One region of the Nocardia sp. NPDC058658 genome, then DNA from elsewhere that is predicted to be linked to it. Evidence: riboswitches for the same ligand, from Rfam matches in the RefSeq annotation. Region 1 holds a riboswitch; each other region holds the start of a gene.
The links. A riboswitch is a leader RNA that binds a small molecule or an ion and turns the genes downstream of it on or off. The one in region 1 is predicted to bind S-adenosylmethionine.
Positions count from the first base shown of each region.

Region 1 (5,311 bases):
TCTGATTCATGCCCGCCGCCGGCTCGTCGAGCAGCAGCACCGTGGGGCGAAGGGCCAGTGCCCTGGCGATCTCGGTGCGACGGCGGTTGGCGTAGGACAGGGTGTAGGCGTTGTTCTCGGCGCGGGGCGCCAGCCGTTCGGAAAAACGGGCCAACTGGGTGTCGACCAGCGCGTCGGTGGCGCGACGCTCGGCCCGCACCGCCGGCGTCGGCACCAGCGCCAGTGCGGTCTCGGCCAGCAGCGGAAGCCAGCGCAGCACCGGGAATCGCGCCAGCGACTGCCACGGCCGCCCCGCGGTGAGGGTCGTGTGCAGGCCGATCTCGACGTTCTCGCGCACGGTGAGACTGCCGAACACGCGCCCGTTCTGGAACGTGCGCGCGATCCCCGCACCCGCCGCGGCCTCCTGCGAGCCCGCCCGCAGCCGCTTGCCCGCGACCTCGACCGTGCCCGCGTCGGGGCGGAGCAGACCCGAGATGAGATTCACCGTCGTCGTCTTCCCTGACCCGTTCGGCCCGATGATCGACACGAATTCGCCTGGCGCCACGGTGAATTCGACACCGTCGACCGCGTGCACACCACCGAAGGATTTACGCAGCCCCCGCACGGCCAGCACCGGTTCAAGCAGCGACTCTGACACGTTCACTCCTCACAAGAACGCCCTGCGGACGGAACCGGATGATCAGCAGCAGCACCACGCCGTAGAGCAGGATGCGAGCCTCCGGCGCCAGACGCAGCGCCTCGGGAACGCCGATCAGGACCACCGCGCCGAGCACGGCGCCGTAGGGCGAACCGGTCCCGCCGAGCACGAGGATGGTGATGATCAGCAGGGACATGGGCAGGTTGAACACGGTCGGATCGATGTAGCTGTACTGGTGGGCGAGCAGCGCACCGGCGATCCCGGAGAACAGGGCGCTGATCGCGAAAGCCAGCGCCTTGTAGTCGCGCACCGGGACACCGGAGGAACGCGCGGCCACCTCGTCGGCGCCGACCGCGCGCAGGGCGGTGCCAAGGCGCGAGCGCTGTACCCCGACCACCACCGCGAGGGTGACCGCCAGGAACAGCAGGTCGAGCAGATACACCTCGGTGTTCTCGGTGAACTCGTGGCCGAAGACGCTCGGCACCGGAATGCCGAAGATGCCGTAGGAACCACGGGTGAGCGATTCCCAGTTGCGGATCACCGCCACGATCACGATGCCGATCCCGAGCGTGGCGATCGCGACATAGTGCCCGTTGAGATTCCACAGCGGCGCGGCGAGCACCGAGGAGATCACCGCCGCCAGCACTCCGCCGGCGAGCGCGGCGGCCAGGAACGGCCAGTCGTGGTTCACCGTGAGGACGGCCGAGGTGTAGGCGCCGATCGCGATCGGACCGGCCTGCCCGATCACCAACTGCCCGGCCGAGCCCGCCACCAGCGTCATCGACACCGCGACGATCGCGTACGCCAGGATCTGGGTGCCCACCACGATGGCGTAGTCGTCGACCACCAGCGGCACCACGATCGCGGCGACCGCGAACACGATGACCGCATGCCACCAGCGCACCCGCAACTGCCGCCCGATCCCGAGGAAGGTGCCGGTGAGCGGTTCGGCGCTGATCGCGGGCACCTTGGCCAGCAGGCCGCCGGGCCGCAGCACCAGGAACGCCACCAGCACGCCGAAGGTGATCAGGTCGCGGTAACCGTCACCGAAGGTGTAGATGCCGAAGCCTTCGACGATGCCGAGCAAGAACCCGCCGATCACCGCGCCCGGAATGGACCCGAGCCCGCCGATGGTGGCCGCGACGAACCCGGTGAGCCCGGCCAGTGTGCCGCTGTGCGGGGAGATATTGGAGTTGTAGATGCCGACGAAGATGCCCGCCAGACCACCGAGGCCCGACGCGATCGCGAAGGCGAGCAGCTTGATCCGCGCGACCCCGATGCCCATCTGCGCGGCCGCGTCCGGGTCCTGGGCGGTGGCGCGGATGGCCAGGCCGTAGCGGCTGAACCGCAGGAAACCGGCCAGGCCACCCATCACCACGAGGGTGAGCGCGAACATCACCAGGTCGGAGGTGCCGAAACGGACCCCGCCGAGCTGGAAGTTGTTGGTGGGCAACACCTGTGGGAACGGTCGGGTGTCGGGACCGAACACGATCTGGGTCAGGTTCTCGATGATCAACCCAGCCGCCACCGTCGCCAACAGCGCCCCGATGGCCGGTGCCTTGCGCAGCGGATGCACCGCCAGCAGATCGATGAGAATGCCGACGATGGCGGTGGCCGCGACCACGAGCACGATGGTCAGCCACAGAGGAAAGCCCTGCTCGGCGATCAGCCACCAGCCGAGCATGGAACCGAGGGCGAACACCGCGCCGTGCGCGAAGTTGATGACATTGGTGACGCCGAAGATAAGGGTGATGCCCACGGCGAGCAGCGCGTACGCGTTGCCGTGGACCACACCGGCGATGAGTGTGTCGAACATCAGCGGTTGCCGGTCGGCACGAACTTGCCATCCTCGAGCACCAGCTCACGCGGGGACACGCCCTTGGGGCGACGCGTCTCCTGATCGAAAGCGAAAGTGCCCAAACCGATTCCGGTGAACGCGGTCTCGGTCTTCAGTCCCTCGAGGATGCCCTCGCGCGTCGCGCCGCCCTTCTTCGCGGCCTGGACGAGCACATTGACGGCGTCGTAGGCGTAGACGTTGAAGTCGCCCGGATCGGTGTTGAACTTCTTGCGGAACTTGGTGACGAAGTCCTGCACCTTCGGGTCCGGGTCGGCCGGGCTGAAGACGCCGTTGACGATGTCGCCCTCGGCCGCCGCGCCCGCCAGCGAGATGAACTGCGGGGTGTTCTGGCCGCCGAAGAACTGGCCGGAGAAGCCCACGTCACGCAGCTGCTTGACCACCAGCGCGCCGTCGGGGCCGTAACCGAGGTGCACGAACGCCTCGGGGTCGGCTTCGCGGCCCTTGATCAGGATCGGCTTCACATCGGTGGAGTCGGGCAGGATCGGCGAGGAGTACACGACCTCGACACCCTTCTGCGCGGCGAACTTCTCGAACAGGCTGAAAGCCTGCTTGCCCCAATCAGTTTCGAGATAGACGACCGAGACCTTCTTGGCCTTCGTCGACACCCACTGCGCATTGCGTTCCTGGAACACATCGAGGGTGATCGAGGGGCTCCACGAGTAGTTGCCCGCCTTGGTGAAGTCGACGGCGGAGTTGGTGAAGCCGTACTGAACGAGCTTGCCGCGGTTGTAGATCGGCGAGGCCGCGATCGAGGCGGGCGAGGAGAAGTCGCCGAGCTCGGCGATGATGGACTTGTCGTCGACGAACTTGGTGGCGATCGGGACGGTCTGCTTGGGGTCGGATTGCGAGTCCTCCCACTTCAATTCGACCTTGCGGCCGTTGATCCCGCCCGCCGCGTTGATCTCGTCCAGTGCCAGATCGAAACCCTGCTGCCACAGGCGACCGTACTCGGCGGAGGGGCCGGTCTTCGGGCCGGAGATGCCGAAATAGACAGGGCCGTCTGTAGATTCGCTACTGTCACTGCACCCGGCGACCGCAGCCGCCACGGCCAGCGCACCCGCCACAATTTTGAGACCACGGCGCGAGCCGAGAGAGAACTTGCTCATTGCTGGTTTTCCTTCGTGAAGACAGCGCTTGCGATACCCGATCGATATCGCCTGGTCGTCACCCGGGGCACCCCACCGCAAGCGAGGGTTGCCGATCAGCGAGCCGGGGCTCGAACGTGCTGATACTCGTGACCGTGGGCCGAAATCTAGCAGCGGATTCGGGCGTGGCCTTTTCGACTTCGGGGTACTCGATGTGGTTGCGCGGCACTCGGATACGGCGCTAGCTGCGACGATTCGGCGCGGGGTGTTTTGCGATCAGCTCGAGACAAAAACTGCGGCGCGCACTCGACAATCCGCGCAGCGTGCGACAAATCATTGTCGCGGTTCGCCGTGCTCGGTACTTCTTTTCTCATGACCACACTGCTGCACATCAACGCCTCCGCACGCGGCGAACTCAGCCAATCCCGTGCTATCGCAACCACTTTCACCGAAGCGCTCACAGCGAAGGATTCCGACTTGCAGGTCGACACGCTCGACCTGTTCGAAGCCGGACTGCCCGACTTCGGCACCGACGCCGCCGCGGCCAAACTGGCCGTGTTCACCGGCTCCGAACAGACCCCCGAACAGGTCGCCGCCTGGGAACAGGCCCGCACCGTCTTCGACCGGTTCGCCGCCGCCGACCTCTACGTCGTCAACCTCCCGATCTGGAATCACGGCGTGCCCTACATCCTCAAGCAGTACATCGACATCATCACCCAGCCCGGCTGGGCATTCGGCTTCGATCCCGAGGTCGGCTACAGCGGGCTCCTGGAAGGCAAGCGCGCGGTCACGGTGTTCACCAGTGGCGTGCACCAGCCGGGCGTGCCGATCCAGTTCGGCAGCGACTTCGCCACCCCGTTCGTGCACGACTGGTTGCGATTCATCGGCGTGAAGGACGTCGCCGAGATCCGCTTCGCGCCCACCGTGCTCACCGAGGACCCGCAGGTCGGGTTCGCTGCCGCGCAGGAGCGGGCGCGTGAGCTCGCCGGCGACTACTGAAGCGACATGGGCGCCGACGGGGCGGACGGTCGCGACGATCTGTGCCGTCGGGATTCTCGTCGTCGGACAGCTCTACGTGGTGCTGCCGGTGCTCGGCGAGCTGGCCGCGGCGTGGGACACCACCCGCGCCGCGGTGACCTGGACAACCACTGCCTTCGGGCTCGCCTACGGCGCAGGCTTCCTCGTCACCGGCCCGCTGTCGGACCGATGGGGACGCCGCCCGGTGATCGTCGGGGGTCTGGCGGCGACGGCCTTGTCCACCCTTGCGGTGATCGCGGCACCGAGTCTCGGAGCCGGGATCACCGCGCGGGTGGTGCAGGGGTTGACGGCCTCGTTCTTCGCACCGGCCGCGTTCGCCTACCTCGCCGAACGCATCGCGCCGGAGCGCAGGGTCTTTGCCCTGACCTGCCTGACCAGCTCGTTCCTCGGCGCGGGCGTGCTCGCGCAGGTGTTCGCGCAACTCGTCGACGCCGCGTTCGGCTGGCAAGCGGTGTTCGTGGTCGGCGCGGCGGGTTTCGCGATCTCGGCACTGCTGTTGCGGGCGGTACTCGAACCAGGGCGACGCGCCGACTCGACAGCATCGACGGCCTCGGCCTTCACCGCATTCGCCTCCTTGCTGCGCGCGCCACGCCTGGCCCTGCTCTACCTCAGCTGCCTTGCCGTCCTCGGCTCCTTCGTCGGGATCTACACCGGCGTACAACTCGCGCCGCCCGAAGGCGTCGGCACCAGTAG
Region 1 is NZ_JBHXRR010000027.1:8,102-13,412, reverse strand. It holds gene ACFWUP_RS27310 (ABC transporter ATP-binding protein) at 1-637, opposite strand, end outside; gene ACFWUP_RS27305 (ABC transporter permease) at 618-2,453, opposite strand; gene ACFWUP_RS27300 (ABC transporter substrate-binding protein) at 2,453-3,601, opposite strand; SAM riboswitch class IV at 3,621-3,735, opposite strand; gene ACFWUP_RS27295 (FMN-dependent NADH-azoreductase) at 3,953-4,579, shown strand; gene ACFWUP_RS27290 (MFS transporter) at 4,557-5,311, shown strand, end outside.

Region 2 (5,311 bases), on a different contig from region 1:
ATCTGCTGGGCGGCGTTGAGCAGCGCACTGGCCACCCCGGAGTCCTCGTCGGCGACCTGGTGCAGCGCGACGGCCTGCATTCCCACGAACAGCGGCCCCATGCCGAGTGCCATCAGCAACTGCGGGCCGAGCACGCTCGCCGCATACCCGTCGCCGTAGCTCAGCTGCGCCAGCCACACCAGCCCGGCGACACCGAGCAGCGCGCCGACCACCATCAGCGGGCGCGGCCCGAACTTGGGCATCAGCGAACTGGTGATGCCCGCCGCGATCCCGATCCCCACCGGGAACGGCAGGAACGCGATGCCGGCTTTCAGCGGCGAATAACCCAAGGTGTTCTGGTAGTAGAAGCTCAGGAACAAGAACATGGCGAACATCGCGATGGGGATGAGCAGCGCCGCGATCAAGGCCCCGCCGCGATTGATCTCACCCGGAATACGCAGCGGCAGTAGCGGATTCGCCGAGCGCGCCTCGATGACGACGAAGGCGATCAACAGCGCGAAGCCGACCCCGAGCAGTCCGAGGGTACTTCCGGTCAGCCAGCCGTCCTCGGCCGCGCGACTGAATCCGTAGACGATCGAAATCAAACCGAAGGTCACCGTGACGGCGCCGGGCAGGTCGTAACCACCGGTCCGCGGCACCGGAATATCGCGCACGATCACCGCCAGCGCACCGACCACCGCGATGAGCGCGATCGGGGTGTTCATCAGCAGCGTCCATCGCCACGACGCGAACTCGGTGAGCGCGCCGCCCACGATCAGACCGAACGCGATACCGCCTGCGGTGATCCCGGCGAACACCGCGAAGGCCCGGGCCCGTTCCTGCACATCGGTGAAGATCACCGACAGCAGCGACAGTGCCGCCGGCGCGAGCAGTGCGGCGAACGCGCCCTGTAGACCGCGGCCGACGAACAGTTGCGCCCCGGTCTGCGCGAGTCCGGCCAGTGCCGACGCGGCGGCGAAGCCGACCAGCCCGATCAGGAAGATCCGGCGTCTGCCCAGGTAGTCGGCCATCCGTCCGCCGAGCAGCAGCAGGCCGCCGAAGATCAGGGTGTAGGCGGTGATCGCCCACTGCTTGTCGCCCTCACTGATGCCGAGGTCGCGTTGGGCATAGGGCAGGGCGATCGTGATCACGGTGGCATCGAGCACCACCATCAACTGGGCGGCGGAGAGCACGATCAGCGCCCACCACCGCATCGAATTCTGTTGATTGTCAACATGTTTCGCTTGTAGTTCGGTGCCGGTCACCAGGACTCCTCGTCGCTCGATCAGGTTCGTCCAATACTGGCACCACACGACAATTGGCGTCAAGAGAAAAATGTCTGAACGCGCCAATTGGCAGGTATCGACAGATGGAACGGGCAGCGGGGTAGACTGGTGACATGCTGGATTCGACCTCTCCGATCAGCGTTGACCGGACCGCCGAACCGGCTGGCGAGGCGCCGCTGGGCCTGCGCGAACGCAAAAAGCTGCAGACCAAAGCGGCGATCGTCGCGATCGGGCTCGACCTGTGCGATACGCAGGGCTTCGACGCGACGACGGTCGAGCAGATCGCCGCGGGCGCCGACGTGTCCCCGCGCACCGTCAACCGGTACTTTCCGCTCAAGGAAGACATCGTGCTCGCCCCGATCGACGATTTCGGGGTCACCGTCGCCGCCGCGCTGCGCGCCCAACCCCCTGGCAACGAACTGCAGGCGCTGTGCGGGGCCTACCTGCAGGTGATCCATGCCGAAGTGGGCGCCGACGGCGTGCGTTTCCTGCGCCAGTTCCTGCAGATGCAGCGGATCATGCGCGCCAGCCAGGCGGTGAACGCGCGAGCGTTGGAGTACGCGGAGAAGAAGAACGTCGCGGTGTGCTCGGAGCTCGCGGACCGGATGGGAACGGCGCCGGACGACTTCATGGTCCGGTTGGTGGCGGGCACCTGGCAGATGCTGTGTCACATCTCGATGGCCGATGTCGAGGAAGCGCTGCTGCATTCGACGCCCCAGGCAGCGGTGCGGGTGACCCGCGACGCGATCCTGCGCGCCTATCACGGCCTGCGCCACGTCTGCGGCGCACCGGTCGACGACACGCCCGGCCTCGGCACACCGCCCGACGAGTGATCTTCGGCGGGAAATGCGGGGGAAGTTTCCGCGGGCGGTGGATGTCCGGTTAACATGTCGGCAAGGTCATGAGTACCAGCGCCAAGCCCCGGCTCGCTGGTCGGCAACCCTCCAGCTGCGGTGGGGTGCTCCGGGTGATGACCGGGCTCTCGAAAGTCGAGAGCAAGCGCGCATTGCAGGAGGCCCCCATGTGTTGTTGCCAGTCGATCCGACCCAGTTGACGAGATCCCCCCGGCTGACACCCATTTGGAGCACGACATGACTGACTTTTCCCTGCCCGAGAACTGGTCCTTCGAGACCAAGCAGATCCACTCGGGCCAGGCCCCCGACGCCGCCACCGGCGCGCGGGCCCTGCCGATCTACCAGACCACCTCGTACGCCTTCCGCGACACCGATCACGCCGCCGCGCTGTTCGGTCTCGCCGAGCCGGGCAACATCTACACCCGGATCATGAACCCCACCCAGGACGCGGTGGAGCAGCGCGTGGCCGCCCTCGAAGGTGGCGTCGCGGCCCTGCTGCTGGCCTCGGGCCAGGCCGCGGAAACCTACGCGATCCTGAACCTGGCGAGCGCGGGCGACCACATCGTGTCCAGCCCACACCTCTACGGCGGCACCTACAACCTCTTCCACTACTCGCTGCCCAAGCTGGGCATCACGGTCTCGTTCGTCGAGGACCCCGATGACCTGGCGCAGTGGGAAGCCGCGATCCAGCCCAACACCAAGGCGTTCTACGGCGAGACCATCGCCAACCCGAGCAGCGCGGTGTTCGACATTCCCGGCATCGCCGGTGTGGCGCACGCGAACGGCCTGCCGTTGATCGTCGACAACACCGTCGCGACCCCGTACCTGATCCAGCCGCTGGCCCACGGCGCCGACATCGTCGTGCATTCGGCGACGAAGTACCTGGGTGGGCACGGCGCGGCCGTTGCGGGCGTGATCGTCGACGGCGGCACGTTCGACTGGACCGTGCGCGATGCCGACGGCAACTCGCGCTTCCCCGGTTTCACCGAGGCCGATCCGAGCTACCACGGTGCGGTGTTCGCCGATCTTGGCGCGCCCGCGTTCGCTTTGAAGGCGCGCGTGCAGTTGCTGCGCGATCTGGGCGCGGCGGTGTCGCCGTTCAACGCGTTCCTCATCGCCCAGGGCATCGAGACGCTGAGCTTGCGGGTCGAACGGCATGTCAGCAATGCCGAGACGGTCGCGAAGTTCGTCGCCGAGCAGCCGGGTGTCGACGCGGTGTTCTACGCCGGCCTCGAGTCCTCGCCCTGGCACGCGCGGGCCAAGGAGCTGGCACCCAAGGGCGCGGGCGCGATCGTGGCGTTCGAGCTGGCGGGCGGTGTCGATGCGGGCAAGAAGTTCGTGGACGCGCTCAGCCTGCACAGCCATGTAGCTAACATCGGTGATGTGCGTTCCCTCGTGATTCATCCGGCGTCGACCACGCACTCGCAGTTGACGCCCGACGAGCAGCTGGCGGCCGGTGTGACTCCCGGCCTGGTCAGGCTCGCGGTGGGCATCGAGGGAATCGACGACATTCTGGCCGATCTCCGGGCCGGGTTCGCGGCGGCGACGACGTGACCGTGAGCACCGAATCGCCGATCGCCCGACCCGGAACCGGGGTGGACCTGTTGCCACCGCCGGACGGGCGAGTCGGCGTGGTCGCCATCGGGGAGGTGGCGCTGGAGAACGGCGCCGTTGTTCCCGATGTGCGGCTGGCGGTGCAACGCTGGGGTGAGCTCTCCCCCGCACTGGACAATGTGGTGCTCGTCGAACACGCGCTCACCGGCGACTCCCATGTCGTCGGTGGGCCCGACGGGGCACCCGGTTGGTGGGAGGGCATGGTCGGGCCCGGTGCGCCGATCGACACCGACGAGTGGTGCGTGATCGCCACCAACGTGCTCGGCGGCTGCAAGGGCAGCACCGGCCCGTCTTCGCTCGCCTCCGACGGAAAGCCTTGGGGCGCACGGTTTCCCGCACTGACCATCCGTGATCAGGTGCGGGCCGAGGCGCAGTTGTTCGAGGTGCTCGGGATCGAGCGGCTCGGCGCGGTGGTCGGCGGTTCGATGGGCGGCATGCGCGTGCTCGAGTGGATCGTCGGTCTGCCCGAGCGGGTCTCGGCGGCGCTCATCCTCGCCGTCGGCGCTCGTGCCACGGCCGATCAGATCGGCACCCAGACCACCCAGATGGCCGTGATCACGGCCGATCCGGACTGGCAGGGCGGCAACTATCACGGCACCGGCCGCGCGCCGATGACCGGCATGGGCCTGGCCCGGCGCATCGCGCACCTGACCTACCGCACCGAAGGCGAGCTGGACCACCGCTTCACCAATCGTCCTCAGGGCGACGAGGATCCGTGGACCGGCGGGCGCTACGCGGTGCAGAGCTACCTCGAGCACCAAGCCGAAAAGCTGTGCCAGCGATTCGATCCGGCCACCTATGTGCTGCTCAGCGAGGCCATGAATCGTCATGATGTGGGTCGCGGGCGCGGTGGTGTCGCCGCCGCGCTGGCGTCGACGCCGGTGCCGTGCGTGGTGGGCGGGGTGGACTCGGATCGCCTGTACCCCTTGAACACTCAGGCCGAACTGGCCGAAGGTCTGCCCGGCTGTGCGGGTTTGGAGATCGTGCATTCCCGTGACGGGCACGACGGATTCCTGACCGAAGCCGCGGCGGTGTCGAAGCTGCTCACCGAGACGATGCGCCTGGCGCGGGAGAACCGCTGAGGTTCACGGTCCCGTCAGCAGGGTGACGATCGAGCGGACGTAGGCCTGAAGTCGTTCGCGCGGATACTTTTCCGGGTCGTTCACGGCCATGCGACCGAGCATTTCGGCGACGGTGAGCACCGAGTTCGCCAGTAGTTCGGCGTCCATGTCCGACCAGCGTGGCGACAGCGAAACACCCATGCGGACAAGCGATTCCGCACGCTCCACGATGTCCTTGCGCGAAGCGCGAAGGGCCGCACGGTATTCGTCGGGAGCGCTGGCGGGTGTTGCCAGGATCAGGCGCCAGCGGGTCGGATTCTGTAGTGCCACACCGACGAACGCTTCCACCGTCGACGATGCGACGGTCACCGGGTCGGCGCCGAGCAGATCCGCAGGCAGTGTGTCGGCGATCTGGTCCAGTCCGCGTTCGCGTTCGCGTTCGAGCAGGGCTTCGACGAGTTCGGCGCGGGTCTTGAACACCGTGTACAGCACCGGTTTTCCGACGCCGGCCTCCTGC
Region 2 is NZ_JBHXRR010000021.1:76,835-82,145, reverse strand. It holds gene ACFWUP_RS24520 (MFS transporter) at 1-1,244, opposite strand, end outside; gene ACFWUP_RS24515 (TetR family transcriptional regulator) at 1,379-2,098, shown strand; SAM riboswitch class IV at 2,163-2,273, shown strand; gene ACFWUP_RS24510 (bifunctional o-acetylhomoserine/o-acetylserine sulfhydrylase) at 2,357-3,673, shown strand; gene ACFWUP_RS24505 (homoserine O-acetyltransferase) at 3,670-4,815, shown strand; gene ACFWUP_RS24500 (TetR/AcrR family transcriptional regulator) at 4,819-5,311, opposite strand, start outside.
Region 2: linked by a shared signal. The riboswitch ahead of ACFWUP_RS24510 (bifunctional o-acetylhomoserine/o-acetylserine sulfhydrylase) and the one ahead of ACFWUP_RS27300 (ABC transporter substrate-binding protein) in region 1 are both predicted to bind S-adenosylmethionine.

Region 3 (5,311 bases), on a different contig from region 1:
CTCGGCCTGGAACAGCTCGAGACTGTCCAGGTAATCGGCTTCGGTGCGGCCGTCGCGTTCGGCGGACAGGTGGATCACCTCGTGGCCGAACTGCTCGTGATAGCGGCCGACCTTGTCGATCACCTGCTCCGGGCTGCCGACCAGCGCCGACGAGCGGGCGATGAAGTCCTCGACGGTCTCGAACACCACCGGATTGCCGACCTTGCGCTGCAACGCGGTTCGCGCCTCGAACAGCGGGCGGAACACCTCGACGGCCTCCTGCGAGGTCCGGGCGACATGGAAACCCGCCGTGCCCGCGCCGACCAGGGCGTCGGCCGGGGCGTGACCATAGTGCGCCCAACGTTCACGGTAGTGGTGGATCAGCTCGGCGTACGGCTCGATCGGGTTGGTGACATTGGCCGAGAACACCGGATCACCGTGGCGCGCGGCCAGTTCCACCGACTCCCGGCTCGTCGCACTGCCGTGCCAGATCCGCACACGCGGCTGCAACGGTCGCGGCAGCGCCTTGGCCGAGGTGAGTGACGGCCGGAACTGTCCCGACCACGTCACCTCTTCGCTGTCCCACAGTGCCCGGAACAGTTCGTACCCTTCACGATTGCGCTCCCACTGGTCCTCGGTGGTGACGTGATAGAGCTGCGCCTGCGCCGCCCCGTTGCCCTTGCCGATGATCAGCTCGAGCCTGCCCTCGGACAGGTTGTCGAGCGTGGAGTAGTCCTCGAACGCGCGCACCGGATCGAGCAGGCTCAAGGTGGTGACCGCGGTGAACAGGCTGATCCGCGACGTGACCGCGGCGATATGGCTCAGCACCACCGGGGGAGCGGCGGACAGGAACGGGTCCTCGTGGCGCTCGCCGACGGCGAATCCGTCGTAGCCGAATTCCTCGGCGCGCCTTGCCTGTTCGATCACCTCGTGCAGGCGCTCACGCGTTGTCGGGACCACGCCGGTGACCGGATCGGGTACCCGGGTGATCAGTGTCATCAGCAGGAATTTCATGCGCGGGCTCCTGACCTGGAGAACGAACTCATGCGGTGGGCTTCTTCGGCAGGCCGGGCGGATTGACGCGCGACTCGGTGACCTTCTCCGAATCCAGGCCCCAGCGGTCGAGGACCTTCTGGTAGTTGCCGTCGGCGATGGCGTCGACCAGGGCCTTGTGCACGGCGGTATTGAGGCCGCTGTTCTTCTTGGTGAGCACCGCGATCTCCCCCTGCAGGGCGTCGCCTGCACCGGAGAAGGTGGCGATGAGCTTGGTTTCGCCGGTGGTCGTGGAGTGATAGACGCCGGTGGGATTGGGGCCGATGTAGCCGTCGAGGCGTTTCGAGGCCAGCGCCAGGTAGTAGTCGGTGATCTGCTGGTAGTAGGCGATGTCGATCGGCGCGAGGCCCTCGGCGACGTTCTGCTCGTTCCACTTCACGAGCAACTGTTCCTGATTGGTGCCCGCGCCGACACCGATGCGCTTGCCCACCAGGCTCTTGCGGTCGGTGAAGACCAGCGAACTGTCCTTCGGCACCTCGAGCGCGACATTGTCCTTGCGGTAGGTCGCGAAGTCGTACTTCTCTTTGCGCTCCTCGGTGACGGTCACGTTCGAGATGAACGCGTCCACCTCACCGGAGTCGACACGCACGAAGTTCTGCGTCCAATCGGCCACCTGCACATCCAGTTTCAGCCCGAGCTTGTCGGCGACCAGGGAGGCGAAGTCGACTTCGGATCCGACGACCGTCTTGTTGTCGGTGGCGTAGAACCGCAGCGGCGGCGCCGACGTACCCGCGCCGGTCACCACGAGGGTGCCGCGATCCCGAATCGCCTGCGGCACTTCGGCGGCGATCGCGTCGACCTTCGCCGCACGCACCCGTCCCTCCTGGGTCGGCGAAAGATCGAAGGTGACCGCGCCCGCCTGCACGGTGTCAGCGGACTCGGGATCGGCGCAGCTCGCGGTCAGCAGGGTGGCCGCGGAAATGATGCCGATCAGTGTGGAGAGCTTCATCAGTGTCGAAACCTGTTCGTGGGAAGGGTTACTCAGCGCACGCGCGACAGGAATGCCTGCGTGCGTGGATGTTCGGGATGGTCGAGGACCGTGGCGGCGTCGCCCTGTTCCACGATCTGTCCCTCGTCGAGGAAGACGACCGTGTCGGCGACCTCACGGGCGAACCCGATTTCGTGGGTGACGATCACCAGGGCGGTGCCGGTGGAGGCGAGATCGCGGATCACGGCAAGGACCTCGCCGACCAGTTCCGGGTCGAGTGCGGAGGTGGGTTCGTCGAACAGGATCAGCTGCGGTTTCAGAGCCAGGGCCCGCGCGATGGCGACACGCTGCTGCTGTCCGCCGGAGAGCCTGCGGGGGTAGGCATCCGCGAAATCGGCGAGTCCCACCCGGTCGAGGAGCTGTTTCGCCTCGGTGACCACCTCAGCGCGCGGACGACCCTGCGACGCGACCGGGGCCAGCACGACATTGTCGAGCACCGTGAGATGCGGGAACAGGTTGAACTGCTGGAACACGAAGCCGATCCGGCTGCGCTGGGCGCGCACCGCGTGGTCGGGCAGCGGACGCAGTGTGTTGCCGCGCTGCCGGTAGCCGATCAGTGTGCCGTCGACGTGCACGGTGCCCGCGTCCTGCGCCTCGAGGTGGTTCAGCACCCGCAGCAAGGTGGACTTGCCCGACCCGGACGGCCCGATCAACGCCACCACCTCGCCGGTGCGCACCGCCAGATCGACACCGCGCAACACCTCGGCTCCGTTGTAGGACTTACGGATTCCCCGTGCCTGTACCGCGGCGGTCATCGGGTGGCTCCTCGGGGTGCGACGGCGATCTCGGTGACCTTGGCGCGAACCCGCTGCCACGGTGTCGGCGGCAACTCACGCTGCGCGCCCTTGGCGTAATGGCGTTCGATGTAGAACTGGACGATCGTCAGCGCGGTGGTGAGCACGATGTACCAGGCGGTGGCCACCATCAGCAGCGGCACCACCCGGCCGTTGCGGCCGAAGATCACCTGCACCTGGTAGAACAGCTCGGCGATCGCCATCACCGACACGATCGAGGTGCCCTTGAACAGGCTGATCACCTCGTTGGCCGCATTCGGCAGGATCGAGCGCATCGCCTGCGGCAACACGATGGTGCGGAACTGCCGCCAGCGCGGAATACCCAGCGCCGCAGCGGCTTCCAACTGCCCGCCGTCGACGGCGAGCAGACCGGCCCGGATCAATTCGGCCGAATACGCTGCCTGATGCAGGGCCAAGCCGATTACCGCCGCGGTGAAACCGCTGATCACGCCGTTGACTTCGAAGTCGAAGAACGCGGGCCCGAACGGAATGCCCACCGACAGCCGGGGGTACAGGTAGGCGATGTTGAACCAGAACAGCAGCTGCACGATCAGCGGGATCGAACGGAACGCCCAGATGTAGGTCCAGGCGATCACCCGCAGCACGGGATTGTTCGACACTCGCCCGATCGCGAGCAGGGTGCCGATCGCGAAACCGAGGACGGTGCCCCACAGCGTCAGCTCGAGGGTGACCTGGAGGGCGGCCAGCACCGACTTCGCGGTGAAGTACTGGGCGAAAGTGCCCCAGTCCCAGCCAGGATTGGTGATCAGGCCGTGAGCGAACTGTGCCACCAGCAGCAGCGCGATCACCGCTACGACCCACCGCCACGGGTGCCAGGATCCGGCGATCCGGGGTAGGTCGCCTGCGGATTCCAGCTCAGCGGGCGCGTCGCCAGGCGGGGCGGTCTCGGCGCCGGAGACAGTGGACGCGGTCAGCACGAAAAACTCCTCCATCGATCCCGGCAGAAGCACCCGCACCCTCGAAGGGCGGGTTGCTGCGACGTCGTAGAGCCGGGTCTCTCGGTCGCTCTGGATGGTTGTGCTCGCCGGCCTCGCGGCCCGAGCTGAATCAGCATGTGACACAGGTGTCGTGGTCGCAACGGTAGAAATCAGCGTGAGCGCAGGGGTTGGAACCGGCCGCCGGGGTGGCCACAATTGCCCCGGTTCGGTTCGCTGTGGGATTGCGACGCGCCGAACGGTCGGTTACTTCACCTCTCCTGATTCACCCATCGCAGGCGGTAGCGTCGGCCTTCTCTGCGTCGATGAGGAGTACGTCGTGAACATGGGGCGTCGTTGCACCACACTGACCGCGCTGACGGCCTGCGCCGCCGCGCTGCTGCTGACCGCGCCATCGGCCGCCGCTGAACCGGCCGCGCCGGTGACGCCCGCCGTCACCAGGGACGCGCCGAGCACCACTCCAGCCGCGGGTCCGGGCGATCTCCTCGGCGCCTACCAGACCGTCGTCGAGACGCTGAAAGCCATGGGTATTCAGCCGTTCCTCTATCCGACGGTCGCCGCGAACTGCACCGGTGACGGCGCGGGCCTCGTCCCGGCGGTCGCGGGTGCGGTGCCGGGTCCGTGGCCGACGAACACGCTGCCCATCCCAGGCCTCGACCTGTCGGCGGTGAAGTCCGGCCAGACGCTGTTCACCTTCCTGCCCTACGGACTCGCCCCCGACACGGCCGCCACGAAGACCTCCGGGATGCAGGTGGCCTGGCTCAACATCAGCACCGGCCGCGGCGGGATGGCTTCGATGGGGCCCATCGCCGACATCGTGCGGGCGATGGTTCCGCCCGAGGTTCCTGTCGAACTGCGGCCGCTGGCTGAAAACGCGATTCGCGACTTTCTCTTCGCCGCTGTTCCCGTCGGTGGCGTGCGTGCGGTGCCTGTGGACACTGGGCGTGGCACTGTGCTGGCTGCCGTCTTCGGAACCACTGACAACGCGGGGCGGTCGTGCTTCTTCTTTCCGACCGTCGGCATCACTGAGGTTCCTTGAAACCTGCCAGGCGCCGTCGCGCGGTTGAGGCACCCTCCGTGGCGACAGTCGTTCGCTTATGGAGCGGTGAAGATGTCGTGTGTGCCTATTCGCCGCCAGATCACAGGGGCCTCACCCGTCGTCACCGAGTCGCCGTAACTGAACGTCGCGCGCCCGTCCGGCGCCCACGTCATCTCCCAGATGTTGTCGTAGCCCTTCATCTTCTTGACGCGCAGTCCAGGGCGGAACCCGGCTCCGGCGCGCAGATCTTCGACCAGGATCGACACCGATCGTAGGTAGGCTACTTGCTGATCGCGAGTCAACTTTTGCCAATCTCGGGTGAAGAGCGTCAACCAGGCATAGGGGGGCATCAGTGCCGCTCGGGCTGGATCTCGGCCAGGTCGATGCCTGCGGAGGCGGCCAGTCCTCGCAAGAACGAGTCACCGTCTTCGAAGACCTCGTGCGGGACGCCCGCGGCCAGTTCCTGGTCAGCTTCTTGCTCTTTGCGCTGCCATTCCGGGGT
Region 3 is NZ_JBHXRR010000012.1:75,732-81,042, forward strand. It holds gene ACFWUP_RS18740 (LLM class flavin-dependent oxidoreductase) at 1-993, opposite strand, end outside; gene ACFWUP_RS18745 (ABC transporter substrate-binding protein) at 1,022-1,981, opposite strand; gene ACFWUP_RS18750 (amino acid ABC transporter ATP-binding protein) at 2,014-2,775, opposite strand; gene ACFWUP_RS18755 (amino acid ABC transporter permease) at 2,772-3,662, opposite strand; SAM riboswitch class I at 3,761-3,853, opposite strand; gene ACFWUP_RS18760 (hypothetical protein) at 4,096-4,809, shown strand; gene ACFWUP_RS18765 (hypothetical protein) at 4,866-5,075, opposite strand; gene ACFWUP_RS18770 (AbrB/MazE/SpoVT family DNA-binding domain-containing protein) at 5,159-5,311, opposite strand, start outside.
Region 3: linked by a shared signal. The riboswitch ahead of ACFWUP_RS18755 (amino acid ABC transporter permease) and the one ahead of ACFWUP_RS27300 (ABC transporter substrate-binding protein) in region 1 are both predicted to bind S-adenosylmethionine.